One region of the Sphingomonas morindae genome, then DNA from elsewhere that is predicted to be linked to it. Evidence: riboswitches for the same ligand, from Rfam matches in the RefSeq annotation. Region 1 holds a riboswitch; the other holds the start of a gene.

Evidence for each region. Region 1 has a riboswitch for cobalamin ahead of cobW (cobalamin biosynthesis protein CobW). Riboswitches for the same ligand answer to the same signal wherever they lie in the genome.
Region 2: another riboswitch for cobalamin. It lies ahead of LHA26_RS07660 (TonB-dependent receptor plug domain-containing protein); the one in region 1 lies ahead of cobW (cobalamin biosynthesis protein CobW).

The regions. Positions count from the first base shown of each region.
Region 1 is NZ_CP084930.1:3,038,208-3,053,667, reverse strand. Features, by position in the region: gene cobI (precorrin-2 C(20)-methyltransferase) at 1-183, opposite strand, end outside; gene LHA26_RS14830 (precorrin-8X methylmutase) at 180-809, opposite strand; gene LHA26_RS14825 (ferredoxin-like domain-containing protein) at 793-1,905, opposite strand; gene cobN (cobaltochelatase subunit CobN) at 1,902-5,186, opposite strand; gene cobW (cobalamin biosynthesis protein CobW) at 5,186-6,223, opposite strand; cobalamin riboswitch at 6,391-6,621, opposite strand; gene LHA26_RS14810 (aldo/keto reductase) at 6,675-7,649, opposite strand; gene LHA26_RS14805 (CZB domain-containing protein) at 7,744-8,100, opposite strand; gene LHA26_RS14800 (SDR family oxidoreductase) at 8,252-9,250, shown strand; gene LHA26_RS14795 (MFS transporter) at 9,247-10,680, shown strand; gene LHA26_RS14790 (TRCF domain-containing protein) at 10,684-13,881, opposite strand; gene LHA26_RS14785 (hypothetical protein) at 14,057-14,365, shown strand; tRNA gene LHA26_RS14780 (tRNA-Cys) at 14,484-14,557, shown strand; gene LHA26_RS14775 (TonB-dependent receptor) at 15,350-15,460, opposite strand, start outside.
Region 2 is NZ_CP084930.1:1,557,580-1,573,039, forward strand. Features, by position in the region: gene LHA26_RS07605 (UbiH/UbiF/VisC/COQ6 family ubiquinone biosynthesis hydroxylase) at 19-1,233, shown strand; gene LHA26_RS07610 (glycine zipper 2TM domain-containing protein) at 1,276-1,683, opposite strand; gene LHA26_RS07615 (M48 family metalloprotease) at 1,797-2,975, opposite strand; gene LHA26_RS07620 (Trm112 family protein) at 3,062-3,256, opposite strand; gene LHA26_RS07625 (LON peptidase substrate-binding domain-containing protein) at 3,253-3,870, opposite strand; gene LHA26_RS07630 (tetratricopeptide repeat protein) at 3,889-4,800, opposite strand; tRNA gene LHA26_RS07635 (tRNA-Gly) at 4,955-5,029, shown strand; gene LHA26_RS07640 (MOSC domain-containing protein) at 5,094-5,792, opposite strand; gene LHA26_RS07645 (glutamine amidotransferase) at 5,789-6,520, opposite strand; gene LHA26_RS07650 (hypothetical protein) at 6,584-6,952, opposite strand; gene cobU (bifunctional adenosylcobinamide kinase/adenosylcobinamide-phosphate guanylyltransferase) at 7,020-7,538, opposite strand; cobalamin riboswitch at 7,564-7,764, shown strand; gene LHA26_RS07660 (TonB-dependent receptor plug domain-containing protein) at 7,890-9,833, shown strand; gene LHA26_RS07665 (aminotransferase class I/II-fold pyridoxal phosphate-dependent enzyme) at 9,838-10,833, shown strand; gene cobO (cob(I)yrinic acid a,c-diamide adenosyltransferase) at 10,830-11,441, shown strand; gene LHA26_RS07675 (ABC transporter substrate-binding protein) at 11,459-12,247, shown strand; gene LHA26_RS07680 (cobalamin biosynthesis protein CobD/CbiB) at 12,244-13,158, shown strand; gene LHA26_RS07685 (cobyric acid synthase) at 13,146-14,606, shown strand; gene cobT (nicotinate-nucleotide--dimethylbenzimidazole phosphoribosyltransferase) at 14,603-15,460, shown strand, end outside.

The sequences.
Region 1 (15,460 bases):
CGCATGCTCCACCGCATCCGCGCGGAGCAGCCCCTCGACGATGCGCCGCGCATGGCCGGGGCGGCCGCGCTTTCGGAAAAAGGCGATGTGGCGCGTGGCGCGCACCAGCCGATCGGCCCGCACGCTCATCAGGTCGGGCGCGCCGGGGCCGAGGCCGACGCCATGGATCGTGCCCGCGCTCATTCGGCGCGGCTCGCGAGCGCGTTGAGCGCGGCGGCGGCGATCGCGCTGCCGCCCAGCCGCCCTTCCACGATCGCGCAGGGCACCGGCGCGGCCGCCCACAAGGCCGCCTTGGATTCCGCCGCGCCGACGAACCCCACCGGGCACCCGAGGATCGCCGCCGGACGCGGGCAGTCCGGCGCCTCCAGCATCTCGAGCAGCTGGAAGAGCGCGGTCGGCGCATTGCCGATCGCCACCACCGCGCCTTCGAGATGGGGCCGCCACAGCGTCACCGCCGCCGCCGAGCGGGTGGTGCCGAGCCGCGCCGCCAGCGCCGCCAGGCCCGGCGCGTCGAGCAGGCAGAGGGCGGCATTGTCCGCCGGCAGCCGGGCGCGGGTGATGCCCTCGCGCACCATGCGCGCGTCGCACAGGATCGGCGCGCCCGCCGCCAGCGCATCGCGCGCCGCCCGCGCGAAACCGGGCGAGAAGCGGATGTGCGGCGCCAGCGCCACCATGCCGGCGGCGTGGATCATTCGCACCGCCACCGGCTCCTCCTCGGCGTCGAACCGGGCCAGCGCCGCCTCGGCGCGGATGATGGCGAAGCTCTGGCGGTAGATGGCGGCGCCATCGATTTCATAGTGGTGCGGCACGTGCGGCTCCGAAGGCGGCGATCAGCGCGGCGGCATCGAGGCCGCGACGCGCGGGGGGATCGCCGGCGCGCGCGGCGCGGGCGAGATCGAAGGCACCGGCGCGGCCGGTGAGCATGATGTCCGCCGGCGCCGGCCGCGCGCAGCCCTTGGCGCAGCCCGAAACATGGAGGCTGCCCGGCACAAGCGGCGCCAGTGCCTCGGCCAGCGCGCGGGTGGCGACGCTCGCCTGCGGACAGGCGGGCGCGCCGACACAGGCATCCACCGCCCGCGCCGCCGCGCTGTCGGCCGCCGGATCGGCCGTCGCGCCCTCCAGAAGCAGCGCGCGCCAGGGGGTGACCCGCACCGCCCGCGCGCCGCGCGCGATGATCAGCGCCGCGAGATCGCGCGCCGCGATCCGCCCGAAGGCGAGCGCGTGCACCGCGCCGAGGCGGTGCGCGCCGGGCGTGAGCGGCGGCCGGGGGGGCGCCGGCCGGAGCGTGCCGGTCGCCCAGCGCGGCAGCGGCGCGGCGTGACGCGCCATCCGCCCCGCCGCCGCGCCGCCACTGGCGAGAAACCACGCGATCAGGGCGGCGACCGCATCGGGCGCCTCGTCCTCGCCGATCGCCACGCCCGTCGCGCGCCCGTCCGCGCGCAGCATCAAGCCGCCGTCCGCCGCGCGCTCGAGGCGGAGATCGGCGGGCGTGTCGGCCAGGATCGGCCCGCGCCCGGCATCGATGGCGAGGCTGAACTTGGCGGGCAGCGGCGGCAGCGCGGCGAGCCGGGGCCGCAGCGCCCGCGCCAGCCTGTGGCTGCGATCGCCGCGCCGCCAATCGGGCGCGACCATCAGCGCCGGACCGGCGGGCGCGCAGTCGAGCGCGGCGAGCGTCGCCGCGAGCGACGGCCAGCCCGACGCGCCGATGCCGCGCAGCTGCAGCCCGGCCCGGTTGGTGCAGTCGATCGCGCCGCTGCCATGATGCGCGGCGGCGGCGCACAGCGCCAGCGCGGCGGCGCGATCGAGCCGGCCGAGCGGCGGTCGCGCCCGGGCGAGCAGCCCGTCGCCCGCCGCCATCGGCCGCGCGGCATCGGGGCACCAGCCATGGATGATCGGCGCCGTCATGCCGGATCCGCCAGCGCGGCGACGAGGGCGTTGCTCCGGCTCCGCCACAGGCCGGCGGCATGGAGCGCGGCGAAGCGCGCCTCGAGCGCGGCCAGCGCCTCGGGATTGGCGGAGGCCATGAACGCGCGCACCGCGGGCGTGCCGAGCGTCGCCGCATAGTAGAGGTCGAACAGCTCGGGCGGGACGCAGGCGGCGAGATGCGCATAGGCGCCGAGATGATCGAGCACGGCCGCCAGCTCGGCGGCGCCGCGAAAGCCGTGGCGCATCATGCCCGCGATCCAGCCCGGATGCGCCGCGCGCGTGCGGACGATGCGCGCCAGCTCCTCGGCCAGGCTTCGCGCGCGCGGCCGGGCGGGATCGCGGCTGTCGAGATGGTAGAGCGGCGCCGCGCGCCCCAGCAGGCGCTGCGCGGCGGCGAAGCCGGCCTGGTGCGCGGCATGATCCATGCCGGCCAGGCTGTCGCTCTCGGGCAGATCATGGACATGGAGAAAGGCCTGCGTCGCCGCCACGCGCCGCGCCAGGCCGGCGGGATCGGCGCGGTCGCCCGCGTCGAGCGCGGTGGCCGAGGCGGCGAGCCACGCTTTCCCCGCCGCCTCGCGCGCGTCCGCGTCATAGCGGGTGGCGAGCGCGCCCAGATCCACGCCGTAGCGCCCGGGCGCCGGCCCGAAGACGCGCGGTTCCACGGTGGCGCCGGCGAAGGGATTCTGGTCGGTCGGCTCGTCGCGCGCGGCGAGCAGGCGGGTGGCCTGGCCGAACAGCGCGCAGAGCCCCGGAAAGGCATCGCGGAACAGGCCCGAGACGCGCAACGTCACGTCGATCCGCGGCCGGTCGAGCATCGCCAGCGGGAGGATCTCGATCCCGGTCACCCGCGCCGAACCATGATCCCAGATCGGCGCTACCCCGAGCAGGTGGAGCGCCATGGCGAAATCCTCCCCCGCGGTGCGCATCGTCGCCGAACCCCAGAGATCGACCAGCACGGCGCGCGGATAGTCGCCCTCGTCCTGCAGATGCCGGCGCAGCAGCTCGTCCGCGAGCGCCACGCCCTGATCATGCGCATCGCGCGAGGGCAGCGCGCGCGGATCGAGGCTGTAGAGATTGCGCCCGGTGGGCAGCACATCGGCGCGTCCGCGATGGGGCGATCCCGCCGGGCCGGGCGCCACGCGCCGGCCCGACAGGCCGGCGGCCAGCCCGGCGCGCTCGGCCTCGCCCTGCGGCCCGCGCCCGAACAGATGCAGCCCGTCCGGAAACTGGCTGTCCTTCATGTCGCAGACAAAGGCGTCGATCCGCGCCAGCGCCGCGTCGGGCGTGGAAGAGGCGCCGAGCCGCAGCAGCGCGCCGAGACCGAGCGCCTCCGCCTCCTCGACAATGGCGGTGGCGAGCCGGGCGCGGCGCGGCGGATCCAGCCCGTCCGCCCCGCCATATTCGTCCAGCAGCGTTTCGAGCCGGCCGGTGCCGACCCCGCCGCCGCTCGTCGCCAGCGGCGGCGGGGCGTGACCGATCGTCACCGCCCCCAGCCTCCGCTTGGCCTGGGCCGCCTCGCCGGGATCGTTGACGATGAAGGGATAGAGGATCGGCAGCGCCCCGGCGAGCGCGTCCGGCCAGCAGGCGCCCGAGAGCGCCACCGCCTTGCCCGGCAGCCATTCGAGCGTGCCATGCGCGCCGAGATGGATCAGCGCGTCCGGCGCGCGCGTGCGCAGCCACAGATAGAAGGCGATATAGGCGTGGCGCGGGCAGCGGCCGAGATCGTGATAGGAGTCGCTCCGTCCCTCCGGCGTCGCGCGCTCGGGCTGGAGCGCGATCAGCGCGGCGCCCGCCTCGATCGCGGCGAAGTGGAAGGCGCCGCCCGCCACCGCCGCGTCCGCCTCGGGCGGCCCCCAGGCCGCCGCGACCGCCTCGACCAAAGCCGCCGGCAACGTGGCGAGCGCCGCGCGATAGGCATGGAGCGGCCAGGCGATCCGCGCCGCGGCGAGCCGCGCCGCGATGTCCGCCGCATCGCTGGCGGGAACTGCCATGCCCTCCGCCCGCCAGTCGGCGAGCAGCGCCGCCGCCGAGCCCAGCGCGTCCAGCCCCACCGCATGCGCGATCTGGTCCGGTCGGCCCGGATAGGTGGAGAGGATCAGCGCCACCCGCCGCGCCGCCGGCGTCACGCCGCGCAGCCGCGCCCAGGCGGCCGCGCGATCGGCGATCGCCGCCACCCGCTCCGGCTCGGGGGCGTGGCGTGGCGGCGCCTGCTCCGGCCCGGCGGCGCCCGCCGCCGCCTGCTTGAAGCTCGCCACGCCGGCGAAGAGCCGCCCGTCCAGTTCGGGCAGCACCACATGCATGGCGAGATCGGCCGGCGACAGGCCGCGCGGCGCCGCCGCCCAGGCCGCGCGATCCGACGTCGCCAGGGCGATCTGGAGCACCGGCGCATCGCTGCCGTCGAGCGGGGTCGCGCCATCGTCACCGCGCGCCGAGAAGGCGGTGAGATTGAGGATCACGTCCGGCGCGAGGGCCTCCGCCCAGCGCGCAAGCCAGGCCGACGCCGCCTCGGCCTTGAGCGAGGGCAGGAACAGCGCCAGCACCGCGAAACCGCGCGCCGCCAGCGCGGCGTGGAGCGCCGCCACCGGCGCGACATCCTCCGCCACCAGATAGGCGCGATAGAAGAGCAGCAGCGCGCGCGGGCGTGGTGCAGTGAGCGCGAAGGCGGCGGGGCAATCGGCGGCGCCGTCGGGCCGCCATCCGCCCACTGGCGGGATCGGCCTGTCCGCGTGCGTTGCCGGAGCGAAGGCCGGCAGCGCGAGCCCGCCCGCCTCCGCCAGCAGCGCGAGGGCGGCGCGCGCCGATGCGGCCCCGCCCGTCTCGCAGCAGCGCCGCAGCCGCGCGACCTGCGCGGGGGAGAGGGTGGAGCAGGCCTCGAGCGCGGCATCGGTGCGCCCGTCGCCGGCCAGCACCGCCAGCGCGATGCCCCGCGCGCGCGCCAGCCGGACGATTTCGTCCAGGCCATAGCGCCAATAGGCCCGCCCTCCGATCAGCCGCACCAGAATCGCGCGCGCGGTGCCCAGCGTCTCCTCGACATAGGTGTCCACCGACAGCGGATGGCCGAGCAGCGCGAGCGGGGCGAGGCTGAGCCGGGGCAGCGGCGCCTCGCCCGCCGCTTCGGCGAGCGCGCGCCAGCCCGCCGCGAAACCCGCCAGCTCGCTGTCCGAAAAGGAGAGGATGGCGAGATCGGCCGGGCCATGGCCGAGCGCGCGCGGCGCCGCGCCCGTCTCGAGCCCATGGCTCTCGCGGAAGACGAGATGCATCAGCCGGCCAGCGCCGCGCGCACCGCCTCGGGCTCGAGCCGCCCGCGCTCGGCGATCACCACCAGCCGCGTCTCGCGCGGCTCGTCGGGGCGCCAGCGCCGATCATAACCGGTGCGCACCCGCGTGCCGACCGCCTGCACCAGGAGCCGCATCGGCTTGCCGAGCACCGCCGCATGGCCCTTGACGCGCAGCACGTCGTGCGCGGCGGCGAGCGTCGCGATCCGCGCCGCCAGCCCGTCCGCGCTGTCCACCACATCGAGGTGGACGACGAGGCTCTCGAAATCGTCATGCTCGTGATCCTCGGCGCCGTCATGATGCGACGGGCGCTGGGCGAGATCATCCTCGGCAGCCGCTCCGAGCCCGAGCACCAGCGCCGGATCGATCGCCCCCTCGACCAGCTCGATCACGGGCAGCGGCCGTGGCGCTTCGGCGGCGATCACCGCGCGCGCCGCCGCCACCCCGGCCGGACCGGCGAGATCGGGCTTGGTGAGCAGCACCAGATCGGCGCAGGCGAGCTGATCGCCGAACAGCTCCTCGAGCGGAGTCTCATGGTCGATCCCGGCATCGGCCGCGCGCTGCGCCGCCACCGCCGCGGGATCGGGCGCGAACCGGCCCGCCGCTACCGCCTCGCCATCGGCCAGCGCCAGCACGCCGTCGACCGTCACGCGCGAGCGGATCGCCGGCCAGTCGAACGCCTTGAGCAGCGGCTTGGGCAGCGCCAGGCCCGAAGTCTCGATCAGGATATGGTCGGGGCGCGGCGAGAGCGCGAGCAGCGCCTCCATGGTCGGCACGAAATCGTCCGCGACGGTGCAGCAGATGCAGCCATTGGCCAGCTCGACGATCCGGTCGGCCGGGCAATCGGGCACGGCGCAGCCCTGGAGAATGTCGCCATCCACGCCCAGGCTGCCGAATTCGTTGACGATCACCGCCAGGCGGCGGCCCGAGCTGCGGCGCAGCAGCGCCGCGATCAGCGTCGTCTTGCCCGCCCCGAGAAAGCCGGTGACGATGGTGACGGGAATTTTGGCGAGATCGGTCATGCAGGCTCCGCATCGCGCCGACGAGGCACGACCGGGGGCATGAGGTCGGCACGCGACGACGGGCGGGCGCGATAGAGCACCCGTGCCGCGCACCGATGCGGCCCCGGCCGCATGGCTTCGTCGCTCAGACGGAGAACCGTGCCGTGACCATCCCCTGGATCAAGGCAAGAGCGACCGGTGCGCTGGCAGGTCTCCTGGCTCGCGGGTCAAAGCTTGCGGTCCGGCCTTCCCGGGCCGTGCCGAAGCACCGCCCAGTGGCCGCCCCCTGGATCAACCGGGGGCCAGGCCCGCTCGCTCGCCGCTTACAGTTGCAGGGACAGCCGCGGATTTGGGCGCCCAAGCGCCCGCACCGCATTCCCTTTCAAGCCCTTCCGGGCACCGGCGCGATCGTCGGGGCGTGGCGTGGCCATGCCCCGACGCCGCTCTTAGCCGCTTGGCCGCAGGCTGGCAATCAGGCCGGGACGGGCGCCGCCTCGGGGATGAGCCGGTCGTGACGCAGCGCGTCCCACAAGGCGCCGGGGATCGGCGCCGCCATCAGCCGCGCATTGTCCCGCACCTTGTCCGCGCGCTTGGCGCCGGGGATGATCGCCGCGACCACCGGATGGGCGGCGCAGAATTGCAGCGCCGCCGCGCGGATATCGACGCCATGCGCCGCGCACAGCGCGGCGATCCGGTCGCGCCGGGCGATCATCTCGGCGGGCGCGTCCTGATATTCATAGGTGCGGCCGCCCGCGAGCAGACCCGAATTATAGGGGCCGCCGACCACGACATGCACGCCGCGTTCGGCGCAGAAGGGAAAGAGGCGATCGAGCGCGGGCTGGTTGAGCAGGCTGTAGCGGCCGGCGAGCAGAAACACGTCCGGATCGGCGCGTTCGAGCGCGCGGATACAGGGTTCGACGCGGTTCACGCCCAGCCCCCAGCCCTTGATGACGCCCTGCTCGCGCAGCGCCGCGAGCGCGCGGAAGCCGCCCTCCACCGCCGTGTCGAACGCCTCTTCCCAGGCGTCGCCGAGATGGTCTTCGGCGAGATCGTGGACATAGGCGATATCGATGCTGGCGAGGCCGAGCCGCTGCAGGCTGTCCTCGATCGAACGCATCACGCCGTCATAGCTATAGTCCACCTCCACGCGGAAGGGCAGGCCATCGACAAAGGGCGGGTTGTCGGGCCGCGCCGGATCGGGCCGCAGCAGCCGGCCGACCTTGGTGGAGAGCACGAACTCGTCCCGCGGGCGATCGCGCAGCGCGGCGCCGAAGCGATGTTCGGAGAGGCCGCTGCCATAATGGGGCGCGGTATCGAAATAGCGGACCCCGCTCTCCCACGCCGCGTCGATCGCGGCGGCGGCGTTGGCCTCGTCGACCGGCTCGAACATGTTGCCGAGCGGCGCGCCGCCGAAACCGAGCGGACCGGGAGGGGCGAAATGGGCCATGGCGATGTCCTTCGTGCGGCGCTGATCCCCCGCACAACCCGGCGCCGCCCCGCCCCGTTCCCGCCCCTCGCCCGCGCGGCGACGGAGCGTGCGCTCAGCCCGCCGGCACCAGCCGCCGCAGCGCGCCGAGCGCGGTGACGACTTCGGTCGAGGCATTGGCATAGGGCGTGCCGTTGCCGAGCGCCGCCTCCGCCTCGGCGAAGCGTCCGGCGTTGATCAGCGCCGCCACCGCGCCCGCCTCGCGATGGAAGGCGCGATGCCTGTCTCGCGCCTGGCGGAAGGCGGGGCTGGCGCCGAAGCGCTGCGCGCCCTCGCCATAGAGCCATCGGCCGATCAGGCAGCAATCGTCGCGGCCGATCACCGCCGCGTCGAGCCGCTCCTTGCGGTAGATGGCGGTGCGGAACCGCACCTTCCACTGCGAATGGCTGTGCGCCACCTCTTCGAAATCCATCTGCGCCTCCGCTCTTCGGGCGCAGCATCGCCGCCAAAGCCTGTCGATCGCGTAACGTGCGCTATCCGGAGCATTACCTGCACGGCCGGTGGCGGCCGGCGAACCCCGCACCGGCCCCGGCCGTTATGCCCGGTGCAGCAGGAGAACCGGGATGCGCGTCGAAACGGTTGTAATCACAGGAGCTTCGGCCGGAGTGGGCCGCGCGGTGGCGCGCCGCTTCGCCCGCGACAAGGCACGGATCGCGCTGATCGCACGCGGCCGGGACGGGCTTGAGGCGACCGCGCGCGAGATCGAGGCCGCCGGCGGCGTGGCGCTGGTGCTGCCCTGCGACGTGGCGGACGGCGCGGCGGTGGAGGCGGCGGCGGCGCGCGCCGAGGCCGAGCTCGGCCCGATCGACATCTGGATCAACGTCGCCTTCGCCGGCATCCTCGCGCCCTTCACGGATATCGATCCGGCCGATTATGCTCGCGCCACCGATGTCACCTATATGGGCCAGGTCCATGGCGTGCGCGCGGCGCTGAAGCACATGTTGCCGCGCGATCGCGGCCATATCGTGCTCACCGGATCGGCGCTCGCCTATCGCGGGATCCCGCTGCAGACCGCCTATTGCGCCGCCAAGCACGCGATCCAGGGCTTCCAGGATTCGCTGCGCGCCGAGCTGTTTCACGCCAAGAGCCGCGTCCATGTCGCCATGGTCCAGCTGCCCGGCGTCAACACGCCGCAATTCGACTGGATCAAGACGGACATGCCGCGCCGGCCGCGCCCCGCTAGCCCGCCCTACCAGCCGGAAATCGCCGCCGAGGCGATCCATTATGCCGCGCATCACCGCCGCAAGCAGATCCTGGTGGGGGCGCCCACGGTGATGGCGATCTGGGGCGATCGGCTCGCCTCCTCGCTGCTCGATCGCTATCTGGGCGCCACCGGCATCGCCGGCCAGCAGGACAAGGCGCGCGTGGTGCCCGATCGGCAGGACAATCTCTGGCGGCCGGTGCCGGGCGATCATGGCGCGCATGGCCGGTTCGATCGCGAGGCGCGGCGGCACAGCCCGCAGCTCTGGCTCACCACCCATCGCGGCGTCGCGGCGACAGCGGCGGCGGCGCTGGCCGGGGCCGGGCTGGCGCTGCTCGCGCGGCGGCGGTCGGCCGCATGAGCGGCGATCTGCCGACGATCGAGACGGACATCCCCGCAAGGCTCGACCGGCTGCCCTGGAGCCGCTTCCATCTGCTGGTGATCGTCGCGCTCGGCGTCACCTGGGTGCTGGACGGGCTCGAGGTGACGATCGTCGGTGCGATCGGGCCGCTGCTGCAACGGCCCGAAACGCTCGGCCTCGGCACCGCGCAGGTCGGGCTGATGGCGTCGCTCTACGTGGCCGGCGCGGTGATCGGCGCGCTCGGCTTTGGCTGGCTGACCGATCGCGTCGGCCGCCGCCCCGTCTTCTACGCGACGCTGCTCCTGTACCTGGCCGGGGTGCTGGCCAGCGCCTGCGCCTGGGGGCCGGCGAGCTTCGGCCTGTTCCGGCTCGTCACCGGGCTCGGCATCGGCGGCGAATATGCCGCGATCAATTCCGCGATCGACGAGCTGATCCCGGCGCGGCTGCGCGGGCGGATCGATCTGCTGGTCAATGGCAGCTTCTGGCTCGGCGCGGCGCTGGGCGCGGCGGCCACGCCGCTGCTGCTCGATCCCACGCGCCTCCCGCTCGATCTCGGCTGGCGGCTGGGCTTCGGCATTGGCGGCGCGCTCGGCCTGTCGATCCTCGTTCTGCGGCGCTATGTGCCCGAAAGCCCGCGCTGGCTGCTCACCCATGGCCGCGCCGACGAGGCCGAGACGATCGTCGCCGGCATCGAACGCCGCGTCGCCCAAGCCACCGGCCAGCCGCTCGCCCGCGCCGAGGGCCGGCTGCGGGTGCGGCCGCGCCGCCGCTTCGGCTTCCGCCCGATCTTCGCCGCCATGTTGGGCACCCACCGCGCGCGCAGCCTGCTCGCGCTGGTGCTGATGATCGCGCAGGCCTTTCTGTTCAACGCGGTTTTCTTCACCTATGGGCTGGTGCTGACCCGCTTCTACGGCATCGCGGACCAGCGCATCGGCCTCTATCTGCTGCCGCTCGCGCTCGGCAATTTCCTCGGCCCGCTGCTGCTCGGCCCGTTCTTCGATCGGATCGGCCGGCGCCGCATGATCGCGGGCACCTTCCTCGTCTCGGCGCTGCTGCTCGCCGCCACCGCCGCGCTGTTCGCCACCGGCGCGCTGTCCGCGATCAGCCAGACGGCGGCGTGGATCGCGATCTTCTTCTTCGCCTCGGCGGCGGCCAGCTCGGCCTATCTGACCGCGAGCGAGATCTTCCCGCTCGAGACGCGGGCGCTGGCGATCGCCGTCTTCTACGCGCTCGGCACGCTGATCGGTGGCAGCACCGCGCCCTGGCTGTTCGGCCGGCTGATCGCGACCGGCGCGGCGACCCCGCTGGCGTTGGGCTATGGCGGCGCGGCGCTGCTGCTGCTCGTCGCCGCCTTCACCGAATGGCGGCTGGGCATCGATGCCGAGAACAAGGCGCTGGAGGATATCGCCGCGCCGCTGTCGGCGGCGTGAGGCTCAGCCGCCCTCCGCCTCCTCCAGCTCGGCGAGCAGCGACGCCACCCGCGCCAGCCGCGCCGCGGGATCCGCGATCGCCTCGGCGAGCAGCAGCCGGCCCTTGCTGGCGCTGAGCGCGGGCGCGGCCAGCGTCACGCCGGGCCGCGGCGTCAGCGCGATCGCGGCCGGGCCGGCGTCGATCCGCTGAATGCCCAGCGCGCGCGCCGCGAGGCGAAGCCGCGCCAGGCCGAGCAGCGCCACCGCCTCGGGCGGCGGCGGACCGAAACGGTCCTCCAGCTCCGCCTCGAACCCGTCGAGCGCGGCCGCCGTCTCGATCCGCGCCAGCCGGGCGTAGAGCGAGACGCGCAGATCCGCCTCGGGCACCCAGGCCTCGGGGAAACAGCCTTCGGTCTCGACCATCAGCTCCGGCGTCCAGCGATCGACCGGCTCGCCGCGCGCGGCGCGCAGCGCGCCGGCCAGAAGATGCTGGTAGAGATCGATGCCGATCAGCTTCATATGGCCGGCCTGCTCCTCGCCGATCAGATCGCCCGCGCCCCGCATGTCGAGATCGCGCGCGCTGATCGCGAAACCGGCGCCGAGCCGGTCGAGCGCCTCCAGCGTGCGCAGCCGCTTGACCGTGGCGGGCGCCACCCGTCCCTCGGCCTCGGTCAGCAGCAGCACCTGGCCTCTTCTTCCGCCCCGCCCCACCCGGCCGCGCAGCTGGTGCAGCTGCGCCAGCCCGAAGCGATCGGCGCGCCAGATCAGCATGGTGTTGGCGCGCGGCACGTCCAGCCCGGCCTCGATGATGTTGGTGGCGAGCAGCACATCGCCCTCGCCCGCCGCGAAGCCGACCATCGCCTCGTCGATCGCCGCCGCCGGCATCTTGCCATGCGCCTGCACGAGCGAAAGCTCGGGCACCAGCTTGGCGAGTTCGGCCGCGAGCGGCGCGAGATCCGCGATGCGCGGCACGACGACGAAGCTCTGGCCGCCGCGCGCCGCCTCGCGCAGCAGCGCCGCGCGCGCCAGCGCGGGGGTGAAGGCGGCAAGCGTGGTGCGCACCGGCTGGCGGCGCGCGGGGGGCGTGGCGATTACCGACAGCTGGCGCAGCCCGACCAGCGCGCCCTGCAGCGTGCGCGGGATCGGCGTCGCGGTGAGCGTCAGGACATGGCCCGCGCCGAGCTGGCGAAGCCGCTCCTTGTCGGCCGCGCCGAAGCGCTGCTCCTCATCCACGATCACCAGCGCCGGCCGGTCATAGGCGATGCCCTTGGCCGCGACCGCGCCCGTGCCGACGACGATCCGGATCTCGCCCGATTGCAGCCCGGCGCGCACCGCGCGGCGCTCGGCCGGGCTGGACAGGCGCGACAGCCCCTCCACGCGCAGGCCGAGCGGCGCGAAGCGCGTCCGGAACGTCTCCAGATGCTGGCGCACCAGTACCGTGGTGGGCGCGGCCACCGCCACCTGCCAGCCGGCGAGCGCCGCCATCGCCGCCGCGCGCAGCGCCACTTCCGTCTTGCCGAAGCCGACATCGCCCACCACCAGCCGATCCATCGGCCGGCCGCTGGCCAGATCATGGCGCACCGCCTCGATAGCGCGGCTCTGGTCCGGCGTCTCGCTAAAGGCGAAGCCGCTGGCAAAGCGCTCATACTCGGCGCTGTCCGGCGCCAGCACCGGCGCGGTCTCGGCGGCGCGCGCCTCGGCCCGCGCGATCAGGTGCCGCGCCGTCTCGCCGATCGCCTGATCGATCGCGCCGCGTCGCTTGCGCCAGCTCGCCCCATCCAGCGTGTCCAGCGTCACCGCCTCGGCATCGCCGCCATAGCGCCACAGCCGATCCGCCTCGGCGACGGGCACGAGGCGCCGATTGTCGCCGGCGTGGCGCAGCGCGATCGCATCACCCGCGCCGTCGGGCAGCGGCACCACGCCGTCGAGCAGCGCGACGCCGTGATCCTCGTGCACCACCACATCGCCCAGCGCCATCTCGCCGGGATCGGCGAGCGCGAGCGCGTCGAGGCCGATCGCCGCCTCGCCGCGCCGCGCGCGGCTGCCGAGCAGATCGGCGGCGGCGATGGCGAGCACCCCGTCGAGGCGGAAGCCGCGCTCGGCGGGAAGCGGCAGCGCGCAAAAGGCCGCCGGCGGCGCCGCCGCGATCTGCGCCCAACCCTCGGCCTCCGCCGGCGCCTCGCCCAGGCTCGCCTCCAGCCGGCGGCGCAGGAAGCGCAGGTCGCGCGGATGGCCGAGCAGCGCCAGCCTCAGCCCCTCCGCGCGCGCGCCCCGCACCATGGCCTTGAAGGCGCGCAGCGGCGCCTTGGCCTCGACGAAGCGCGGCGGCGGATCGCCCGGCACCGGCAGCGGCACCACCTCGCGGTCTGCCCGCAGGGCCTGCCAGGCCGGCTCGTCCAGCATGGCGGCGAGCGCGCGCCGATTGCTCCGGCGCGCGCCATCGGCGGCGAGCGCGAGCAGACGCTGCCGCCGCCGCTCCGCCGCGGGCTCGATCATCAGCGCCGCGCCCGGCAGATGCGCGATCAGCCCCACCCCCTCGGCCGGCACCGGCGGATCGCAGGCGCGGCCCAGTTCGAGCTGGTCGACCGGCTCGGTGGTGCGCTGGCTGAGCGGATCATAGGCGCGGATGGCGGTGATCCGCCCCGATCCCGCCTCGATGCGATAGGGCTGGCCGGCATCGGCGGGATAGACATCCAGCACCTGGCCGCGCAGCGCCATCTCGCCGGGCTCGTCGACCCGCTCATCGGCTTGGTAGCCAAGCTCGGCGAGCGCCTCGGCGAGCGTCTCGAGCGCAATCTCGGCCGCCTGCGTCACGCGCGGCGGTGCCGGGGCATAGGCGTCCGGCGGCGGATAGAGGCGGGCGCAGGCCTCGCCCGTGCTGATCAGCGCGACATGCGGCCGGTGCCTGGTGGCAAGCGTGGCGCGGAGCCGGTGGAGCGCGGCGACACGCTGGCCGACATTGGCGGGCGAGGCCGGCGCGGCTTCGCCGGGCAGCGCGTCCGAGCCCGGGCAGAAGAGCACCAGCGAGTCCGGCGCCGCGATCGGCAGCGCCGCCGCCAGCGCCTGGGCCCGCATCTCGTCGCCCGCGAGGAAGATCATGTCGCTTTTGGTGAGCGCCCCGGCCAGCGCCGCCGCGATCGCCGCGATCTCGGGCGGCGACGCCGCGCCCTCCGCCTCCGCCGTCCGGTCCGTCACGCCACGCCCGCCCCCGCCCTCTGCCACGTCAAACCCTCCAACGCCTAGGGCCGGGCGAACGGGCGGGGCTCCGGCCTGTTCCGCATCTCCTCGGTCAGGGCTTTGATTCTACCGGTATTTATCATCGGCGGAACGGGCCGATCCGCGACCCGTTTGTCGCTCCGACCGGGCGGCATTTCCGCCCGTCCGCGGAGGGGACAATATGGGCAAGACGATCATCGGCACCTTTCCGGATCGCCGCGCGGTGGAATTGGCGGTGGAGCATCTCGTCCAGGATTATGGCGTGGCGCGGAGCGATATCTTCATCGAACCCGCCGGCGGCGCCAACAGCGCGGGCGAGGCGCCGGCCGGCGCCGACGCGGAATCGGGCCATGCCGATACCGAGGTCTCCGCCGATGGCGCCGCCTATGCCGGCGCGCTGCTCGTCTCGGTGGACATGAACGAGGATGAGGAAGAAGCGGTCTTCGCCGCCTTCCGCGATGCCGGCGCGCAGGCGGTGCGCAGCCGGTAACGCCGCCGGCGTCCGCCTCCACCAAGGGGCGCGCGCGGCCGGCGGGCGGACGGGAAACGCCCCGCTCCGCCAAGTCGCGCTTGACGGCGGGCGCAAACCCACGCATTTGCGCCGTCTCGGCCCGATGGCGGAGTGGTTACGCAGAGGACTGCAAATCCTTGCACGCCGGTTCGATTCCGGCTCGGGCCTCCACTCTCTTTTGCTGCTCTGCGGTAAGAGCTGCGCTTCTTTGCAGAACCGCAAGGCGCCTATCGCCCAGCTACAGAATGCCTCGGGCAGGCCGATTCGGCGGTGGCCGCCTATCCATTCGCATGGTGGACGTCTGTACAAGCGCCCGCGCTGGTTGGCCCGTCGACGAGAGTGTGTCGACGTCTTGCTTGGGCGCCGGGAGCGAGACCAGGTGCGTGATGACCGCGTCGAAACACAGGAACGTTCGGCCTCGCCATTGCGGATGCGCACCTCGGGCGGCTCGACGGCGACGAAGTTGGGATTGGAATCGTCGGGCAGCGACAACATCCCCCTCGCCATTTCGCTCGTCTGGATCTCGCGGCGGGTCGCTTGCCTGACTAGATCGTAAGCTCGTTAATCGGAGCGCCGGCGTTGAGATGGCAGGAAGCGATGCCGGCTGCTGCCGTCAACTCAAACCTGAAAGCCCCCGCTGCGACGGTGATCACGTCGCCCGATTGCACTTCGATCCGCAACACCGAATGCGGTGTTCCAGCGACGAAGATCCGCGTCCGCGTCCCGTTCTTGCTCGCGCGACCCCGCATCGGGGCGAGCGTCCGGTACTGGCAGGAGCAGCCGTCCGAGCTTCATTGAACAGCCGGTCGGCAGCCGCCCTCATTCGCCGACGTACAGCGCCTTGCTCTCCCATCTTGAAGCCGCGGCGCAAGGTATGTCGACGCCGGTATCCATAGGCCGACGCTTGAGCTTTCCTGCCAGACCGCTGCCATGCCCCGCCGTCCGGACGTTTCAAATGGCCGCTTAGTCCAGCTTCAGCCGGAAGCCGGCCATGGCCGTGAAGGGCTTGCCGTAGAGCGGGGCCGTGAAGCCGTCGTTGGTGCCGATGTAGCGCCGGTCGAACAGGTTCTCGAT
Region 2 (15,460 bases), 1.5 Mb from region 1:
CTACGAAAGGCGAATGCGGTGGAAGCGCGAAGCGACGTCATCATCCTGGGAGCCGGGCTGGTCGGCTGCGCCCTGGCGGTGGCGCTGGCGCACAACGGGATCAGCAGCGCGCTGGTCGATCCCGCCCCGCTCGACGCGGTCCGCGATCTCCGCGCCGATGGCCGCGCCACCGCGGTCGCCAGCAGCTCGTGGCGGCTGATGGAGGCGATCGGCGTCGCCCCCCGGCTGCTGCCCCACGCCAATCCGATCGAGCGCATCGAGGTGGGCGAGCAGGGCGTCCGCAACCTGCTCGCCTTCCAGCCCGATCTCGAGAATGACGGGCCGCTCGGCCAGATGGTCGAGAACCGGATCATGCGCGTCGCGCTGCGCGAGGCCGCCGCCGAGGCCGAGGGCGTCACCCTCTTCACCCCCGCCCGCCCCGTCGCGGTGGAGCGGGATGCGGCGGGGGTGCGCGTCACGCTCGATACCGGCCAGCACCTGTCGGGCGCGCTGCTGATCGGCGCCGAGGGCCGCGCCTCGCCGACGCGCGAGCAGGCGGGCATTCCGGTGGCGCGCTGGCGCTACGATCATCGCGGCATGATCGGCATGCTCGATCACGAGCAGCACCACCGCAACACGGCGCACGAGCTTTTCTATCCCGCCGGCCCCTTCGCGCTGCTGCCGATGCGCGGCGGCCATCGGTCGGCGCTCGTCTGGACGGTGGAGGAGCGCGATGCCGATGCCCTTCTCTCGCTCAGCCCGCGCGCCTTCGTCGCCGAGGCCGAGAAGCGGCTGGACGGGCTGCTCGGCCGCATCACCCTCGCCTCCCCGCTCTCGAGCTACCCGCTCGGCTATCACCGCACCGCGCAGCTCACGGCGGAGCGGCTGGCGCTGGTCGGCGATGCCGGCCACGGCATCCACCCGATCGCGGGCCAGGGCGTCAATCTCGGCTTCCGCGATGTCGCGGCGCTGGCGGAGGTGCTGGTGGAGGGCGCACGGCTCGGGCTCGATCTCGGCGATGCCACGCTGCTCGCCCGCTATGATCGCTGGCGCGGGCTGGACAGCTTCATGGTCGCCGCCGCCACCGACGGCTTTGTGCGCCTGTTCGGCATCGGCGGATCGGCGGCCAGCCGCGTGCGCCGCCTCGGCGTCCGCATGGTCGAGCGGATCTCGCCGCTCAAGGATTTCTTCATGGCCGAGGCGCGCGGCGAAACCGGCGCGCTCCCCCGGCTGCTACAGGGCCAGCCGCTCTAGGCGGGGCGCGGGGCCGGATCGCTCCGGTCCCGCGCGCGTCCCTCAGCAATTATTGCCCGACCGCTCGATCGCCCGGCCCGCCAGCGCGCCCGCGCCGCCGCCCAGCACCGTGCCCAGCGTGCGGTCGCCATAGCCCGCCAGGCCATTGCCAAGCAGGCCGCCCGCGATCGCGCCGATCACCGCGCCGGTCGTGCCATCGCGGTGGCAGCGATAGCGATAGTCGGACCGGCGATAATAGCCGCCACCCCGGTCATAGCCGCCGCGCGCATAATAGCCGCGATCATAGGCGCCGCGCCCGTCATAGGCGCGCCGGTCATAGCCACGATCGCCGTAATAGCCCTGGTCATAGCCATAGCCGCCCCAGCCGGGCTGCGCGATCGCCGCCGCGGGAACCGCCGCCGCCGCGACGCTGGCCGCCAGCGCCATGCCCATCATGATCTTGCGTGCCATCGTCCTGATCCTTTCCGCGACCTCTCTTGGTCGATGGTCCGGGTCTAGCGGAGTCGGGCTGAGGCCGGGCTGAATGGCCCGTGCAACGGCCGTTCATGTCGGCGCCGCCGCGATCAGCGGCCCACCTCGTCCGGATGCCGCGCCTTCCACAGCATCGCCGCATGAATCCGCCGCGCGACGCTCGGATGATCGTAGAAGAGCATCTCCTCGATCGGATTGGGCGTCGCCGCGCGATAGGCGATCGTCTTGACCAGCGCGCGCGAGAGGCCGTCGGGCTCGTGCGCCACCCGGAGTGAGAAGCGATCCGCGTCGCTTTCCTGGGTGCGCGTCCAGCCGTTCATCAGCGGCGTCGCGATCAGCCCCAGCGTCAGCGCCACCATCACCAGCACCGGCAGCCCGGCGGGATCGGCGATGCCGCCCAGCCCGCGCGCGCCCAGCAGCCGGGCGGCGGGCGCGAACAGCCGGTCGGTGCCCCAGAGCAGCGCGACCGCGATCAGGCTCATCACCAGCGCGCCGATCAGCGCGTGATAATGGCGGTAATGCCCCATCTCATGGCCCACCACGCCGCGCACCTCGGCGAGGTCGGCGCCCTGCTTGGTCATGGTGTCGCTCATCGCCACGCGCGCGGTGCCGAACAGGCCGGAGACATTGGCGGTGTAGCGCTCGGACTGTTTGGACCCGTCATAGACGAGGATCTTGTCCGAAGGCACGCCGGCGCGCTGCGCCAGCGCCACGATCGCGTCGCGCGTCGGTCCCGGCGGCGCGGGCCGGTAGCGGTTGAACAGGGGCTCGATGGCGACCGGCCCGATCACCAGCAGCACCACCACCATCGCGGCCACGACCAGGCCCGACCAGGCCCACCAGCGGCGCGGGGTGCGGCGCATCAGCGCGTAGACGGCGATGGCCACCAGGCTCAGCACCAGCGCCGAGATCGCGGTCGAGAGCAGCGCATCGCCCAGCCAGCCGCCAAAGCCCTGCGTGCTCAGCCCATAGGCGCGTTCGCGCGCCCATTGCGCATAGACGGCCCAGGGCAGGGTCAGCGCGAAGGCCGCTAGATAATAGACCAGCGCCACCAGCCAGGCGGCGCGATTGGGCCGCGCCGCGAAGCGGGTGCGCAGCCGCGCGAGCATGCCGCTCTTCAGGATCAGCCAGGCGGCGAGCATGTCCGCCGCCCAGTTCCACAAGATCAGCCATTCGCTGCCGCGTGTATAGGCGAGCGCCTTGGCATGGGCGGCGGCCGGCAGCGTCGCCAGATAGGCGGCTGTGGCGGCATCGGGATCAAAGGCGGTCACACCACGCAACTCCTCGCAAAGCGAAGAGCATAGCAGCGAAGCCGGGCGCGCCTAGCCGGCGCCGGCGCCGGGCGGGCGGGGCTAAGCTAAGCGGGGTCGGAGCGCGGCGGCAGCGGCCGCGCCGCCTCCACCAGCAGCACGGGCACGCCCGCCACGATCGGATAGGCGAGGCCCGCGGCGTCCGAGATCAGCAGTCCGGCGGCGGGCTCGTGGCGGAGCGGCGTGCGCGTCACGGGGCAGACCAGCACCGCCAGCAGCGCGGGATCGAAGCCGCCGCTCATTGCAGCGTGCCGCCTTCCTCATTGTCGCCCAGGCGGAAGAAGCGGAGCAGCTGGGCGACAAGCTCGGCGCGCTCCGCCAGCCCGGACGCCTCGAGCAGCGCCTGCTTGGTCGCGACATCGAAGGGGGCGACCTGCGCCACCGCGCTCACCAGCGATTCATCGTCCAGCCGGCTCACCGCGTCCCAGTCGATCACATAGCCGCGCTGCTCGGCGAAGCGCCGCGCCTCGCGCTCGATATCGGCGCGCAGCATCATCGCCAGCGTGCCGGCGTCGCCGGCATCGGCGGCGAAGCTGTCGGTATCGGCCTCGATCTGGCGGAAGGGCGTGGCGACATCGAGTTCGCGGAGCATGCGGAAGCGGGTGCGCCCCTCGAGGATCAGGTTGAAGCGGCCATCCTCCAGCGCCTGCACGTCGATGATGTGGCCGACACAGCCGACCTCGAACAGCGGCGGCCGCGCGCCCTCGCCGCGCGGCTGGATCATGCCGATGCGGCGGTCGCGCGCCATCGCGTCGCTGACGAGCGCGCGGTAGCGCGGCTCGAAAATGTGCAGCGGCAGGTGCGCGCGCGGAAAGAGCAGCGCGCCCGCCAGCGGGAAGATCGAGAGCCGGACCACCGGGCGCGCCGCTGCGGGTCAGGTGAAGAGGATCGCGGAGAGCCGGCGGCGCTGCGCCGACACCCAGGGATCCTCCAGCCCCACCGCCGCGAACAGGGTGAGCAGCTTGTCCTTGGCGGCGCCCTCGTTCCAGCCGCGATCGGCGGCGATGATGGCGAGCAGCGCATCGGCCGCGCCGTCGCGATCGCCCGCCGCCATCAGCGCCTGGGCGAGATCGAAGCGGCGGCCGAGATCCTCGGGCGCGGCATCGGCGGCGGCGCGCAGCTGCGCGATATCGCCCGCCGGACCGGCCTCGCGGGCAAGCGCCAGCGCCGCGCGCAGCTGCGCCAGCGCGGGATCCTTGGCCTTGGCCTCGGGCAGCGCGTCAATCGCCGCCTCGGCCTCGTCGACCCGGCCGAGCGCCAGCAGCGCGCGTCCGCGCGCGGCGACGGCGGCGGCGTCCTCGGGTGCCATCTCGGCGACCTGATCGAGAATGCCGAGCGCGCGCTCGGCATCGCCGGCGGCGAGCACCTCCTCGGCCATGGCGATGTAATCGGCCACTTCGGCGGCGAGATCGGCGCCCTCGCTTTGGATCGGCAATTGGGCGAGCAGCTGGTCGAGGATCCGGGTCAGCTGCCCCTCGGTCCGCGCCTGGCTGAGATCGGCGACGGGCTGGCCCTGGAACAGCGCATAGACCGTCGGGATCGACTGGACGCGGAACTGGGCCGCGATGAACTTGTCCTTGTCGACATCGATCTTGACCAGCTTCACGCCGCGATCGGCATAGGCCGCGCACACTTTCTCGATCACCGGACCGAGCTGTTTGCACGGGCCGCACCATTCGGCCCAGAAGTCGACGATGACGAGCTGGGTCATCGAGGGTTCCACCACGTCGCGCTTGAAGGCGTCCACCGCCGCCCGATCCGCCGCGCTCATCCCCAGGGTCGCCACTGTCATCCTCCGTCTGTTCGGCGGCCCTTATGTGGGCGCGCCGGGCCGCCTGCCAAGCCTTGCGTTTTTTCCTTCGAATCCTCTTGCGGTGCGAAAGGGTGCGGGCTAAGAGCGCCACCTCACCGCGGGGCAGCGCCTCGCGGCGGGCGCCAGAGCGGGCGTAGCTCAGGGGTAGAGCACAACCTTGCCAAGGTTGGGGTCGAGGGTTCGAATCCCTTCGCCCGCTCCAGTTTCCACATCCTCGCATCATCGCGGCCGATCCCGGCATCCGGGCCGGGCCGGTGCGCACGCGCTCAGCCGGGCTCCGCGTCGGGCCCCAGCAGCCGCGCCGTCCAATCCTCCACCCGTCCCGTCTCCAGCCGATAGGCGATGAGGCGGTGCCAGGGAGCGGGAAGATCGGGCACGGCCTGCAGCGCGCGCAGCGTGTCCCGGTCGTGCGGGGTGATGTAGAGCAGGCGCACCAGCCGCGCGATCGTCCAGTCGGGATCGCGGCGATCCACCCGCTCCAGCCGATCTTCGGGCGCGACCAGCCCCGGCTCCAGCACGCGATAATACCAGCCGGTGCGGCCGCAGGCCTGCACGCGACGCGCCATGTCGGGCTGGGCGAAGCGGCGGTTCAGCTTCCAGCAGGGCTGGCGCGCCTGGCTCACCTCGATCAGCGCGCCACCCAGGCGGAAGCGATCGCCCAGGGCCATGTCCGTCTCGACCAGCCCGCGCGTGGCGAGATTTTCGCCAAAGCCGCCCGCCCCGGCCAGCGCCGGCCGATCGCCGATCTCGTCGCGCCAGGCGGCGTAATGGTCGAGCGGATAGTGGTGGAGCGCCTTGTCCGCGCCGCCATGGTGGCGGCCATCGGCCTGCGCGTCGCCCTCCAGTCCCGCGGCGGAGAGCCAGAGCGGGCGCTCCACCGGCCGCTTGTCGATCGCGCTGGTCTGCCCGTCGCCGCCGAGCGGCCGCACCGCGCCCACCAGCAGCGCCGAGAGCGCCCAGCTCATGCCGGCAGCGCCGCGAGCCATTCGGCGAGCATCGCGTCGCCCGCCACGCGCAGCCCCGCGCCGTGGCGCGCCGCCTCGGCACGCAGCCGGCGCGGATCGATCCCGGCCGCCGCCAGCTCCGCCGCATGGCCGATCAGCCAGCGCTCGAAGGCGGCGCCGCACAGGATTTCCGGATGGAATTGCAGCCCCAATATCGCCGGGCCGAGCGCGAAGGCCTGGTTCGCGCAGGCGGGCGTCGCGGCCAGCCGCACGGCGCCTTCGGGGATGGCGAACATGTCGCCATGCCAATGCAGCATCGGCGTCTCGGCCAGGTGCCGCAACGGCGAGGCGCGGCCGGCGGGCGTGAGATCGAGCGGCGCGAAGCCGATCTCCTTGGCGCCCATGGGCGCCACCTCCGCACCCAGCGCGGCGGCGATCAGCTGCGCCCCCAGGCAGAGGCCGAGCAGCGGGCGCCGCGCCGCCAGCCGCGGCCGCAGCGCCGCCAGCACCTCGTCCAGCACCGGATAGGCGTCCGCCTCATAGACGCCGATCGGACCGCCCAGCACGATCACCAGCGCCGGCGCCAGCGGATCGGGGAGCAGCGGCCCGTCGCCGCCAACATCCCGGTAGCGCACCGCATAGCCCGCGGTCGCCAGCACCGGCGCGAAGCCGCCAAGATCCTCGAAGCCGAGAAAGCGCAGCGCCAGCGCCTCTCCGCGCGGCGCGTCGCCGCCTGTCGATCCGCTCATCCCCGCTCCACCCGGCTGTCTGGGGGACGATCCTAGCCCAAGCGCCGGCCCGGCCGCCACGGCCTAGTGGCGCGTGGCGCCGATGCCGAGCGGCGGGGCGGCGAGCCGCAGCGCGACGCGCAGCGGCCCCGCGCCGGCGGCGGCGGAGAGGCGCGCCGGATCGGCGAGCAGGGTGAGCAGCAGCGCCGCATCGTCCCAGCGGCCGGGGCGGCGCCGCTCGTCCAGCGTCCGGCCGAGCCAGGCCTCGGCGAGATCGAACAGGCTGTCCAGCAGCGGGGTGAGCATCTCGCAGCCGATCGGCGCGAGCAGGCCGAAGAGGCGCGGCTGGTGCGGCTGGCCCGCCTCGCGCGCCTCGCGGCGGCAGCGCAGCCCGGCGGTGATGAGCGCGGTGGCATCGGCCACGGGCGGCGGCGGCGCGGGGGACGGGGCCATGCGACTCTCCTCTCGCGGCCATTTTAGGGCCGCCGCAACCGGCCCTCAATATTCCGCATGGTCGAAGCTAGAGCGCGGTGGCGGGGTCGAGCCGCAGCAGCCGCCCGGCCACCACCAGAAAGGCGCGGTCGGCGCGCGCCGCCACCGCCTGGTTGAGCCGGCCGGCGGCGTCGCGGAAGTCGCGCCCGAGCCGGTGCGCGGGCACGATCCCGAGGCCGACCTCGTTGCTGACCAGATAGACGGGCGGCTCCGCCGCGCCCAGCGCCGCCAGCAGCGCGGCTTCGGCGGCGGCGAGATCATGCCCGGCGAGCAGGATGTTGGTGAGCCAGAGCGTGAGGCAATCGACCAGCACCGCGCCGCCCCGCGCGGCGTGCAGCGCCTCGGGCAGCGCGATCGGGCAGGCCAAAGTCTGCCAGCGCGGCCCGCGCCGCGCGCGGTGGTGCGCGATCCGCGCCGCCATCTCGTCGTCGCCCGCCTCGGCGGTGGCGCAATAGAGGAGCGGGCCGTCATGCCGCTCGGCCGCCTGTTCGGCGAGGCGGCTCTTGCCCGAGCGGGCGCCGCCCAGCAGCAGCGTGATCGTCCCCATCTTGTCTGCCATCCCATACGGCCCTAGAGGCGGCCGCGCGACAGGTTCCCAGAGATGGGATTGAAAGGGAAGCCGGAAGCGCCCCGCAGGGGTGGCCAGCCGGCGCTGCCCCCGCAACTGTACCCGGCGAGCCTCGCCCATTCTGGCCACTGGATCCTTGATCCGGGAAGGCCGGGCGCGGTGGAGACCCGGAAGCCAGGAGACCTGCCCGTCGCGGTTGTCCTTCGCGCGGACGGGGTGTGCCGGGCGATCGAGGGATGCTCCTCGCGTGACGACGGTCCTTGGGCGTGCGCCCGGCGGCCGGTCTGCCGGCTGCCGGATGCGGCGCCCGCAACGCGGGGGAATATCTTGGTGAAATTTATCGGTTTGTCGTCCGGCGTGGCGATGGTCGCGGCGGCGTTCGGCGGCATGGCCGCGCCCGCGCTCGGCCAGAGCGCGCAGTCGGGCGCCGCGCTCGGCGAGGCTGCGGCCGCGGGCGGCGACATCCTCGTCACCGCCGGCCGCGCGCTGCAGCCGCGCGCGCAGACGGGCCAGGCGGTGACGGTGCTCGACACGGAGGAGATCACCACCCGCCAATCGGTGCTCGTCGCCGATCTGCTGCGCCAGACGCCGGGCGTGGAGGTCACGCGCAATGGCGGCGTGGGCACGACCAGCGCAGTGACGATCCGCGGCGCCGAGAGCGACCAGACCGTGGCGCTGATCGACGGCATCAAGCTCAACGATCCCTCCGCGCCCGGCGGCGGCTTCGACTTCGGCGGCCTGCTCGTCGGCAATATCGCGCGCATCGAGATCGTCCGCGGCGCCCAGTCGGTGCTGTGGGGCAATCAGGCGATCGGCGGCGTCATCAACCTCATCACCCGCCAGCCCGGCGAGACGCTGAGCATCAACGCCCGCGCCGAGGGCGGCAGCTACGGCACCGGCCAGATCTTCGCCAATGTCTCGGGCCGCCAGGGCCCCGTCGCCGCCAGCCTGGGCGCCGGCTTCTACCGGACCGACGGCATCTCCGCCTTCGCCGGCGGCCGCGAGCCAGATGGCTATCGCAACCATTCGGCCAACGGCAATGTCACCGTCACCCTCAGCCCCACGCTGAGCATCGATCTGCGCGGCTTCTACGCCGATGGCCGCACCGATATCGATGGCTTCCCGCCACCGGACTATGTCTTCGCCGATACGCGCGAGCGCAGCTGGCAGCGCCAGTGGATCGGCTATGGCGGCGTCAACCTCGCACTGTTCGACGGCCGGCTGCGCAACCGGCTGGGCTTCGCGCGGACCGACACGCGGCGCCACAATCGCGATCCCGACAGCGTGCCCGACGAGACCTTCCGCGCCCATGGCCGGACCAGCCGGATCGACTATCAGGGCGTGCTCGACATCCGCACCGGCGTGCAGGCGACGTTCGGCGCCGAGCGCGAGGTGAGCCGCTTCACCTCCGCCAGCGGCGGCCCCGCCATCGCCGGGCGGACGCGGCTGTTCAGCGGCTATGGCCAGCTCGCGCTCACCCCGCTTTCGGGGCTCACCCTCACCGGCGGCGTGCGGCATGACGATCACAACCGGTTCGGCGGCGCCACCACCGGATCGGCCAGCGCGGCGTGGAGCCCCAATGGCGGCGCGACGGTGCTGCGCGGCAGCTATTCCGAAGGCTTCAAGGCGCCGACGCCCTATCAGCTGGGTAGCGAATACGGCAATGTGGCGCTCCGCCCCGAACGCTCGCGCGGCTGGGACGGCGGCATCGAGCAGCGCGCGCTCGGCGGCGCGGCGGTGGCGAGCGCCACCTGGTTCCACCGGCTTTCGCGCGATCTCATCACCTTCGTCTCGTGCGACACGCCCTTGACCGGGATCTGCGCCGATCGCCCGTTCGGCACCTATGACAATGTCGCGCGGGCGCGGGCGCAGGGCGTGGAGCTGGCGCTGGCGCTCACCCCGGTCGAGGCGTTCACGCTGCGCTGGAGCTATACCTATCTCGATGCGCGCGACCGCACGCCCGGCGCCGGCTTCGGCCGGCGGCTGGCGCGGCGGCCGAGCAACACGGGCGCGCTCAATGCCGATTATCGCTGGCGCTTCGGCCTGGCGCTGGGCGCCACGCTGACCATGGCCGGCGCGAGCTTCGACGATGCCGCCAACAGCCGCCGGCTCAAGGGCTACAGCCTTGTCGATCTGCGCGCCGCCTATCCGCTCGGCCGGCATGTCGAGCTATATGGCCGGATCGAGAATCTGTTCGACGCGCGCTATCAGACGGTCTTCCAATACGGCCAGGCCGGCCGCGCCGCCTATGGCGGCGTGCGGCTGCGCTACTGAGCCGATGGGCGCGGCCGATCTCGCGCCCTTTCTCGCCCATGGCGGGCGGGTGGCGGCCGCGCGCGCGCATTTTGGCGGCGCGGACTGGCTCGATCTCTCCACCGGCATCGCGCCCTGGCCCTATCCGGTGCGGCCGGAGGATTTTGCGGCCGAGGCCGCGCGCCTGCCCGATCCGGAGGCGCTCGCCGCGCTCGAGGCCGAGGCCGCCACGCGCTTCGGCCTCGGCCCGGAGGCGGAGGCGGAGGTGGTGGCGGTGCCCGGCACCGATCTCGCGCTGCGGCTGCTGCCCCCGCTGCTGCCGGGCCGCGCGCCCGCGTTGCTCTGGCCGGGCTATGCGGGGCATCGCGCCGCCTGGCCCGATGCCGTTCGGCTGACGGCGCTGGCCTGGAGGGCGGCGGGCGGCGCGCATGATCTGCTGATCTGCGCCAGCCCCTCCAATCCGGGCGGCGAGCGGCTCGATCCCGGCGCGGCGGCGCGGCTGTGCGCCTCGAGCCATCTCATGATCGATCATGCCTATGCCGACGCGCCGGGCGAGGGGCTGGACGCGCTCGCCGGCCCGCGGCTCACGGTGCTGCGCTCCTTCGGCAAGATGTTCGGCCTGCCCGGGCTGCGGCTGGGCTTCGTGCTGATCGATCCGCCGCGCGCGGCGCGGCTGCGCCATCTCCTCGGCGATTGGCCGATCGCGACGCCGACGCTCGCCATCGCCGACAGAGCCTATCGCGACCAGGCCTGGCAGGCGGCGCAGCGGGACCGCATCGCCACCGCCGGCGCCGCGCTCGACCGGCTGCTCGATCGGCTCGGCCTCGCGCACCGTCCGTCGCCGCCGCTGTTCCGCTGCCTCGAGCAGGTGGATGGCGCGGCGCTGTTCCGCCATCTCGCCGGCCATGCCATTCTCACCCGGCCCTTCGCCGCGCGGGCCGACTGGCTGCGGCTGGGCCTGCCCGGCGACGCGGCCGCGCTGGCCCGGCTCGCCGCCGCCCTGGAGGAGTATCGAAGATGAGCGAAACGCCCGAGGATCATGCCCGCCACAATGCCCGCATGAAGCGCATGGCCGAGGCGCGCGCGCGCATGCAGGCGCGCCGCACGCTCGAGCGGGGGCTGCTGATCGTCCATACGGGCAACGGCAAGGGCAAGTCCTCCTCGGCCTTCGGCATGGCGATCCGCAGCCTCGGCTGGGGCATGAAGGTGGCGATCCTGCAATATGTGAAGGGCAAGTGGGAGACGGGGGAGCGCAGCTTCTTCGAGGCCTATCCCGATCTGCTGCGCTTCGAGGTGATGGGCGAGGGCTTCACCTGGGATACGCAGGACCGCGCCCGCGACATCGCCGCCGCCCGCGCCGCCTGGGAAAGGTCCAAGGCGATGATCCTCGATCCCGAGATCGATTTCGTGATCCTGGACGAGCTGAACATCGTGCTGCGTGACGATACGCTGCCCTATGAGGAGGTGCTCGCCTTTCTGCGCGATCGGCCGCTCACCAAGCATATCTGCATCACCGGGCGCGGCGCGCGGCCGGAGCTGCTCGCGCTCGCCGATCTCGTCACCGAGTTCGGCGAGGTCAAACATCCCTATCAGGCCGGCTTCAAGGCGCAGAAGGGCGTGGAATATTGAGCTGGACGGCGGCCCTGATGCTGGCTCTGGCGGCGCCGGCCGCGCCGCCCGCCGCCGGGCCGCGGCTGCTCTCGATCAACCCCTGCATCGATGCCGTGCTGCGCCAGGTCGCCGATCCGCGGCAGATCGTCGCGATCAGCCATTATTCGCAGCAAGCGCGATCCAGCTCGGTGCCGCTCGCCTGGGCGCGGCGCTTCCCCGCCACCGGCGGCACCGCCGAGGAAGTGGTTGCGCGCGCGCCCGATCTGGTGCTGGCGGGCGGCCATGTCGCGCCGGCGACGATCGCCGCCCTGGCGCGGCTGCATATCGCGGTGCGCCAGTTCCCCGTGCCCGACACGGTGGAGGAGAGCGCCGCGCAGGTGCGCGCGATCGCGGCGGCGAGCGGCCATGCCGCGCGTGGCGCCGCGCTCGCCGCGCGCATCCTCCTGGCGGCGCGGCCGGTGCCGGGCCCGCGCGTGCCGGCGCTGATCTGGCAGGGCGGGGGGCTGGTGCCGGGCGCGGGCACGCTGCCGGACGCGCTGCTGGCGCGCGCCGGCTTCCGCAATCTCAGCCGCAGCTATGGCCTCAAGCAATGGGACGTGCTGCCGCTCGAATATCTGGTGGCGCGGCCGCCGCGCGTGCTGCTGTCGGTGGGCGCGGCGGAGGCGGGGGGCGATCGGCTGGCCGGGCATCCGGCGCTGCGGCGGCTCGGCCGGCGCATCACCATCGCTCCCTATCCGGCGCGGCTGATCAATTGCGGCGGCCCCACCATCATCGATGCGATGGCGCGGCTGCGCGCGATCCGCGCGGCGGTGACGGCGCGGTGAGCCACGCGCCGCTCCTGCTGGCGATGCTGATCGGCGAGGCGCTGCTCGGCTATCCGCGCCGCTGGTGGCATCCGGTGATGGGCGCGGGCGCGCTGCTCGCCGCCGGCGAGGCGCGGCTCAATCGCGGCGCGCCCGCGCGGCGCCGCCTCGCCGGCGTGGCGTTGCTGGCGCTGCTGCTCGGCCTCGCCATCGCGATCGGGGTCGGGCTGGAACGCGCGCTGCGGCCGCACGCGGCGGCGGCGGTGCTGCTCGTGCCGATCGGCATGACCGGCCTCGCCCAGCGCAGCCTGCACGATCATGTCGCCGCCGTGCTGCGGCCGCTCCGCGCGGGCGATCTCTCCGCCGCGCGCACGGCGGTGGCGATGATCGTGGGGCGCGATGTCGCGGCGCTGGACGAGGCGGGGATCGCCACCGCCGCGATCGAGAGCCTCGCCGAAAGCTTCGGCGACGGGGTGGTGACGCCGGCCTGCTGGTATCTGGTCGCCGGCCTGCCCGGGCTGATGGCGGCCAAGCTCGTCAACACCGCCGATTCGATGCTCGGCCACCGCACGCCCCGGCTCGCCGCGTTCGGCTGGGCCTCGGCGCGCGCCGATGATGGCCTCAACCTGCTTCCCGCCCGCCTCGCCGGCGCGCTGCTCTGCCTGGCGGGCGGCGGCGGCTGGCGGACGATGGCGCGCGACGCGGGCCGTCACGCCTCGCCCAATAGCGGCTGGCCCGAGGCGGCGATGGCGGGCGCGCTCGCCCGGCGGCTCGGCGGCCCCGTCAACTATGATGGCGTGCCGTCGGCGCGCGCGGTGCTGGGGCAGGGGCCGGCGCCCGACGCGGCCGATCTCGCGCGCGCGCTGCGCCTCTATCGCCGCGCCTGTGGCGCGCTGTGGTTGCTGGTGGGAGGCGTGGCATGGCTGGCCTGATGATCCAGGGCACGGGATCGGATGTCGGCAAGTCGGTGCTCGTCGCCGGCCTGTGCCGCGCGCTGCACCGGCGCGGGCTGCGGGTGCTGCCGTTCAAGCCGCAGAACATGTCCAACAATGCCGCCGTCACCGCGGAGGGCGGCGAGATCGGCCGCGCCCAGGCCTTGCAGGCCTTCGCCGCCGGGGTGGCGCCCAGCATCGACATGAATCCGGTGCTGCTCAAGCCGCAGAGCGATATGGGCGCGCAGCTGGTGGTGGAAGGGCGCGTGCGCGGCACCTGGTGCGCGCGGGATTTCCGCGCCGGGCGCGCGGCGCTGCTCGATACCGTGTGCGCCGCCTATCGGCGGCTCGCCGCCCGCGCCGATATCGTGCTGGTGGAGGGCGCGGGCAGCCCGGCGGAGATCAATCTGCGCGCGGGCGACATCGCGAATATGGGCTTTGCCCGCGCGGCCGGGGTGCCGGTGCTGCTCGCCGGCGATATCGATCGCGGCGGGGTGATCGCGGCGCTGGTCGGCACGCGCGCGGTGCTCGATCCCGCCGACGCGGCCATGGTGCGCGGCTTCCTCATCACCAAATTTCGCGGCGATCCGGCGCTGTTCGAGCAAGGCTATGACGCGATCGCGGCGGCCACCGGCTGGCGCGGCTATGGCATCGTGCCCTGGCTGGCGGAGGCGGCGCGGCTGCCGGCCGAGGATGCGGTGTCGCTCGCCACGATGGGCGGCGCGGGCGCCGGCCCGCTGATCGCGGTGCCGATGCTGCCGCGCATCGCCAATTTCGACGATCTCGACGCGCTCGCGCAGGAGCCGCGGGTGCGGCTGCGCATGATCCCGCGCGGCACCCCGCTGCCGGGGGATGCGGCGCTCGTCATCCTGCCCGGCAGCAAGGCGACCATCGCCGATCTCGCGGTGGTGCGGGACGAGGGCTGGGACATTGATCTCGCCGGCCATGTGCGGCGCGGCGGCCATGTGCTGGGGCTGTGCGGCGGCTATCAGATGCTCGGCCGCAGCATCGCCGATCCGGACGGGATCGAGGGGCCGCCCGGCGAGGCCGCCGGGCTCGGTCTCCTGCCCATTACCACCCGTCTCGCGCCGGCCAAGCGGGTGCGCCGCGCCGAGGGCGTGCATGTGGCGGGCGGCGCGCCTTTCGTCGGCTACGAGATTCATGCCGGCGTCACCGAGCGCGATCCCGGCACGCCGCCGCTGCTGCGCTTCGCCGATGGCGAGGAGGATGGCGCGGTGGCGGCGGGCGGGCGGATCGCCGGCTGCTATGTGCACGGGCTGTTCGACGCCAAGGCGGCGCGCGCGCACTGGCTCGAGAAGATCGGCGCCGCCAGCGACGGCCGCGAGCGCGGCGACACGCTGGACGCGGCGCTCGACGCCATCGCCGTGCGGCTCGAGGCCGCGCTGGATATCGACGCGCTGATCGCGCTCGCCAAGGAGGCCGCATGATGGACGAAGCGAGGATCTGGGCGCATCTGGACGGGCTCGCCAAGCCGCGCCGAAGCCTGGGCCGGCTCGAGCGGCTGGCGGTGGATCTGGCGCGCAGCCAGGGCCGGCTCGATCCCGTCACGCAGCCGCGGCGGCTGGTGCTGTTCGCGGGCGATCATGGCTGCGTCGTGGATGGCTGCTCGGCCTGGCCGCAAGCGGTGACGGGGCTGATGGTGGCGGCGATCTGCGCCGGCCGCGCCACCAGCAACGCGCTCGCCGCCGCGCAGCGGTGCGCGCTGCGGCTGGTCGATGTCGGCATGGCGACGCCGCCACCGCGTGCGCCCCCCGCCTTCTTCCGCGCCGCGCGCGTCGCCTCGGGCACCGCCAGTCTCGCCCACGGTCCGGCGATGGACGAGTCGCAGTTCGCCGCCGCCTGGGCGATCGGCGCCGAGGAGGCGGAGGCCGCGCTCGGCGCCGGCTGCCGGCTGCTGATCGCGGGCGAGATGGGCATCGGCAACACCACGCCCGCCGCCTGCCTCACCGCGCTGCTCGCCGGCTGCGATCCGGAGGCGGCGGTGGGGCTGGGCGCGGGCGGCGATGCCGCGCTGCTCGATCGCAAGCGCGCGATCGTGTCCGCAGCGGTCGCCGCCGCGCGCCCGCTGCTCGCCACCCGGCCGCGCGCCGCCATCGCCGCGCTGGCCGGCTTTGAGATCGTGGCGATGGCGGGCTTCTTCGCGGCGGGCGCGGCGGGCGGCGCGACGCTGCTGCTGGACGGCTATGTCGCCACCGCCGGCGCGCTGATCGCCGAACGGTGCGCGCCCGGCACGCGCGCCGCGTTCCTCGCCGCGCATCGTTCGGCTGAGCCGGGCCATGGC